2 linked regions of the Arenibacter algicola genome follow. The protein of the gene in region 1 interacts with the protein of each later gene in a pairwise test. Links are inferred from orthologs where the notes say so. Each region holds a gene or a part of one and is shown on either strand. Other genes may lie near its edges.

Evidence for each region.
Region 2: the proteins of U735_RS0105195 (region 1) and U735_RS0121040 interact in binary tests that used the Escherichia coli proteins (3 or more experiments, as listed by UniProt). The link is inferred for Arenibacter algicola from one-to-one orthologs.

The regions. Positions count from the first base shown.
Region 1 is NZ_JPOO01000001.1:1,197,245-1,200,045, reverse strand. What follows is about bases 71-2,793. They hold U735_RS0105195 (nucleoside-diphosphate kinase), read right to left. Parts: upstream 1,781-2,793; coding sequence 1,361-1,780; downstream 71-1,360. Other genes in these bases: U735_RS0105185 (adenine phosphoribosyltransferase), read right to left, coding at 2,157-2,669; U735_RS0105190 (hypothetical protein), read left to right, coding at 2,008-2,160; U735_RS0105200 (DUF721 domain-containing protein), read left to right, coding at 994-1,290; U735_RS0105205 (lipocalin-like domain-containing protein), read left to right, coding at 575-994; recF (DNA replication/repair protein RecF), read left to right, coding at 71-573. Also shown: more of recF, read left to right, coding at 1-70. UniProt on the Escherichia coli protein: Major role in the synthesis of nucleoside triphosphates other than ATP. The ATP gamma phosphate is transferred to the NDP beta phosphate via a ping-pong mechanism, using a phosphorylated active-site intermediate.
Region 2 is NZ_JPOO01000003.1:2,439,447-2,442,433, reverse strand. Bases 41-2,949 are described here. They hold U735_RS0121040 (5-formyltetrahydrofolate cyclo-ligase), read right to left. Parts: upstream 1,821-2,949; coding sequence 1,260-1,820; downstream 41-1,259. Other genes in these bases: uvrC (excinuclease ABC subunit UvrC), read left to right, coding at 2,398-2,949; U735_RS0121045 (lipoprotein signal peptidase), read left to right, coding at 638-1,288; U735_RS0121050 (DUF4097 family beta strand repeat-containing protein), read left to right, coding at 41-603. In the rest of the region: more of U735_RS0121050, read left to right, coding at 1-40; more of uvrC, read left to right, coding at 2,950-2,987. UniProt on the Escherichia coli protein: Involved in the removal of 5-formyltetrahydrofolate.

The DNA of each region.
Region 1 (2,801 bases):
GTTAACCAGACTTTTGACAAAACTACCTTGGCCATCTATAATGAACAGCTACAGGACTATGGAAGTACAATATTCCATAAAAGGGCCAAATTCCTGGAAGAGTTCATACCAATATTCAAGGAACAGTATCTGGCCATTTCGGGCGGAAAAGAACCTGTAAATTTAACATATGATAGCAAATTATTGGACAATGAACTCTTAACTTTATTGGAGAGGAATCTAGAAAAAGATAAAGCCCTCCAATACACAAGTGTTGGCACACATAAAGACGACCTGAACTTTGAGATAGACGGTCACCCCATTAAAAAATTTGGCAGCCAAGGGCAGCAGAAATCATTCTTGATCGCCCTAAAACTGGCACAATTTTATTTTATAAAAAAACAGGCCGGAACTACGCCCTTGTTACTTTTAGATGATATTTTTGACAAATTGGACGAAAACAGGGTGGCCCAAATCATTAATTTGGTGAATGAAGAAAATTTTGGACAAATATTTCTCAGTGATACCCATGCCGACAGAACCGAGGAAGTTGTAAAAAAAATTCACCAATCCTATAAGATATTTAAGTTGTAGTATGCGAAATGTTTATATTATAGTTATCCTAATTGGTCTGGTTGGCTGCCGAAACAAGGTGAACAAATTGGATTTACCCCATTTGAACGGCTACTGGGAGATAGAAAAAGTTACTTTTCCAGATGGTTCCAAGAAGGAATATACAGTGAATACCAGTATAGATTATATTGAAGTGAAAGAGCACGAAGGATTTAGAAAAAAGGTACAGCCAAATTTTAATGGCTCCTATGTTACTTCCAATGATGCAGAATTGTTTACCATATACGAAAACGAAGGCGTTTTTAACTTAAATTACAAAACAGACCTGAGCGAATGGCACGAAAAAATTATAAGTCTCTCTGAAAATAAATTTATAGTAATAAGTGAAGAAAATATAAAATACCACTACAGGAGATTTGAACCCATTAATCTTGAACAATAATGGCCAAAAGAAAAAATGACAACCTTCGCCTTGGTGAAGCCTTACAGGAATTTATTGCCGAAAACAAATTACAAAAGGGAATGGACCGTGTTAATGCCAGGGAAGCCTGGAAAAACCTAATGGGAAACGGGGTAAATAACTACACCACAGCCATTGAATTGAGGAACGATACGTTATTTGTATCGCTTTCCTCTTCGGTCCTCAGGGAGGAGTTAAGCTTGGGCAAATCAAAGATCATTAAATTATTGAACGAGGAATTGGGTAAGGATCTAATCACAAAAATTGTTCTTAGATGAGCTACCGTTCCTGTCTAACTAAAAAACCACGCCCAAGGGCGTGGTTTTTAATTCTATATGCAAAATATTCTTAAAAAATTTCCCTGCCAGCAAAATGAAATGCACCTTCTATGGCAGCATTTTCGTCACTATCAGAACCATGTACTGCATTTTCAGCTATTGAGGTAGCGAACAATTTTCTTATAGTCCCCTCTGCTGCATCTGCAGGATTTGTTGCCCCGATCAAGGCGCGAAAATCTTCAACTGCATTATCCTTTTCCAGGATAGCAGATACAATAGGCCCCCTGGTCATGAAATCTACCAATTCCCCAAAAAACGGACGTTCCTTATGTATTGCATAAAACGCCTGCGCATCCCTTCTGCTCAACTGCGTATATTTCATTGCCACGATCTTGAATCCGGCCGAAGTTATTTTGTCCAAGATTCCACCGATATGTCCATTCTCAACGGCATCGGGCTTAATCATGGTAAAAGTTCTGTTTGTGCTCATTACTCTAAAATTTTGCGCAAAAATACGTTTTATTCTAAAACTCACAATATTTGGGGAATATCTTATGGTCCATAACACACTTTATCGACAAAGCCCACCATTTCAAAGTGCTTTTTAACCCGCAATGCAAAACCATATCCCTTTTGTACCACATAGTCCCTATATTTGTAACACTATAAACATAGGCCATTAACTTTTGGAGTTAACCCAAAAAATAATTGTATCGGATGAAAAAAGCTTTCTTTAAACTTTTGGCTAAATTGAACAAGTTGGTATTCCCGTCCTATTCAAAAAAGCAATTGGACCTATCCAAAGCCACAAAAATGCAAATGGCAATTATAGGTTGGCGTTACCTGGTAACCACAAATGCCTTGGATTAATACCGTATAAGGGCCTCAACCGGGTAACCGGATAACTTGTCCCGACCCTTTAAAAACTCTAGCTCCAATAAAAAGTTACATTGAACAACTTCTCCACCCAACTTTTCTATAAGTTTACAAACGGCTTTTGCTGTCCCTCCGGTAGCCAGGACATCATCATGAATAAGCACCTTCTCCCCTTTTAAAATGCTATCCACATGAATTTCCAGTACATCCGTACCATATTCCAGGGCATAGGGTTCACTAATTATTTGATGCGGTAATTTTCCACGCTTTCTCACCGGAACAAAGCCGGAATTGAGACGGGTAGCCAATAGGGGCGCAAAGAAAAATCCGCGACTCTCCATACCTACCACTTTATCCACTTTTTTATTTTTGATAAGCTCAAACAAGGCTTCGGCTGCGCTCGCCAAGGCGTTAGCGTCCTGTAATAAGGGAGTAATATCTTTAAAAGAGATTCCTTTTTCAGGAAAATCCGGGATATCCCGAACATATTTCTTAAAATCCATTTATTTTGGTTGCTGTAATTTTGTCGTAAATTTAAAAAGAAATATATTTGCAGCCCGTTAAACGGGAAAAATGAATTTTTACAACGGCCTCGTGGCGCAACTGAATAGCGCATCTGATTACGGCTCAGAAGG
Region 2 (2,987 bases), on another replicon or contig:
GTTTTCTTCCTATTGGGAAGTTGTACTTTACAGGCCCAAAAAAAGGTCGTCAAAGCCATTGAAAATCCCAATTTCTCTTTTGTTCAGATCGATGTCAGGAATTGTTTTTCCCTTGCTTTGGAAACTGTGGATAGTCCAAAAATAACGGTTGAGGCTTCAATAGATGGCGAGTATTTACAGGATTTATTGGTAAGTGTAAAACAACAGGGAACAACAGTATTGGTCAGTACCGGTTTTCAGCCCAATTTTGTTTTTCCAAATGATAAATTAAGTGCCCACAAGGTCATTTCCATTTCCTTGAAGATATCAATCCCCAAAGACCTAGATGTTAACGTATATGGTACCAGCACCAATGTTGGTGTTACAGGGGATTATGCCAAGCTAAAAATTAGTTTGTCCGATGGCAAATGCATCTTAAATGGAAGAGGGGAAAATGTGGAAATCAATACCCAAAGTGGAAATATTGAGCTAATTACTAATAACGCCCAAATTATGGCTTCCACAAAATATGGTAAAATTAAACGGGAAGTGATTGCCTCTGGAGATGATCATTTTACCTTGAATTCGGTAACAGGAAATATCAGCATAAGGAAAACCGAATAATATGTTTATTTTTGCCGAATCTATTTTTTAAATAATGAGTTTAAAGAAATCCCTAATAATCATAATAGCAATTCTGGCTATAGACCAGATAAGCAAAGTATATATTAAGACAAACTTTGTTTTGGGCGAGTCGGTAGATGTCTTTAGTTGGTTCAAGATTTTGTTTATAGAAAACGAAGGGGCTGCTTGGGGAACCAAACTAAGCGATTTATTGCCCATATCTGATGAAGTAGGAAAACTGGTACTTACTATATTTAGATTGTTTGCTATTGTTGGGATAGGTTATTGGTTGTTCGATACCATAAAAAAGAATTCTTCCAAAACCTTAATACTGGCGGTATCCCTCATTTTTGCAGGGGCCCTCGGGAACATATTGGATTCTGTTTTTTACGGCATGATCTTTAACGATAGCTATTCCCAGGTAGCCACGGCATTTTCTTCAGAACCCTATGGTAGTATATTTCACGGCAAGGTGGTAGATATGCTCTACTTTCCTATGATAGACTCCGTGTGGCCAGATTGGGTGCCAGTGGTTGGCGGAAATAATTTTCGTTTTTTCGAACCCGTTTTTAATATTGCGGATACCGCAATTAGTACCGGTGTGGGTATACTAATTGTATTTAATAAAAAAGCTTTTGGAGAAAGTTCTGAGGAAGCTAAAACTGATAAGTCCGATCAGGAGTAACGCAAAAATTTAAAGGAATATCGTGGGGTTCTATATCCACAATTTTTTCTTCAGCCTTAAAAAACGAGAGTCCTACTTTCACAACATCAGGCCTGCACTTGTTCAGTAGCACATCATAAAATCCTTTGCCGTAACCAACTCTGTGACCCTTTTCGTCAAAAGCCATTAACGGTAGAAAGACAACATCTATTTTTTCAGGAGGCACTTCAATTCCGTCTACCGGTTCAGGGATGTTCCAGCGATTTTTTTTTATAGGTGTACTATCGGTAAGTAAATAATTGACAAGATTTTGGCTATCCACAATTTTTGGAAGCAGTATATTTTTGTCCTTACCTTGTAAAATGGACATTATAAAACTGGTGTCGACTTCCTTTTTCTCGGTTATGGAAAGGAATAGATGATAATAGGAATAATTCCAAATGGGTATTTGAAGCAGCCGGTTAGCTATCAATAAGCTTGAATCTAATATTGTTTGTGAAGTAAGATTTTCTCGGCGTTCGGAGTAGATTAAACGCAAATCTTTTTTCAACATAGGGGGTTGGTTAAACTCGGGGCTCTTGGGGAAAGGGTTTAATTAGGAAAACTATTCCTTGGAGGCCACTGCGTAATAAATTTTGAAAAAAAGCATAAGAATTAAGTATGTGCCCAAGGTTATTATATAGTTGTCCATGCGTTAAATAATTTTAATTTTCTAAATATAAATAAAAAAATATAAAAAGCTCCACAAAGGGTATCGTTTTATCGATGAAATGCATCATTTTTAACAAATATTTTGGATTCTGAATTATTTGTCAAAAGTATTTTGCCTTCTATTTTACGTAAAATGCTGTTTATCAACTTGTTATAAAATAGTGTACGATAACGTTAATTTTTTGAAATGGTGTATTTAATCGATATTTATTTTTGACTTATCGAATTTTGTTGGATTGAAGGTTGGATTTAGACTATGGGAAGTTTTACTTTTTGCTAGAGGAATGCAATCATAAAGTGGAAGGTTATCAAAATTTCTCCTAGGGTTCCTAGCTGCGGAGTTAAAATACTATAATCTTTGTGTCCTTTGGGAAAAACACAGTAATTTTCCTTAGTGAAGCATAAATTTATTTGAATACATGGCCCATATACCTATTGAAGTACAGCTAAGTTCGCTTCCTACCACTCCCGGGGTATATCAGTTTTATGATGTGGAGGACAAGATTTTATATGTTGGCAAGGCTAAAAATTTAAAAAAAAGGGTTAGCTCCTATTTTAATAAAACGCACGAGCAAGGAAAGACCCGTGTTCTGGTAAAGAAAATTAGAAGTATTAGGCACATAGTGGTGCCTACCGAGTCCGATGCGCTATTGTTGGAAAATAATCTAATTAAAAAATACCGTCCTAGGTACAATGTTTTGCTTAAGGATGATAAGACTTTTCCATGGATTTGTATAAAAAATGAAAAGTTTCCAAGAATCTTTCCCACTAGGAAATTAATCAAAGATGGATCGGAGTATTTTGGACCGTATACAAGTATGAAAACCATTCATACTTTGTTGGATCTGATAAAAAGTGTTTACCCTCTGCGGACCTGTAGCTATGACCTTGCGCATGATAAAGTCGCCGGTGGCAAATATAAGGTCTGTCTGGAGTACCACTTGGGAAATTGTAAGGGGCCTTGTGAAGGGTATCAATCCGAGGAGGAGTATAACCGGCAAATACAGGA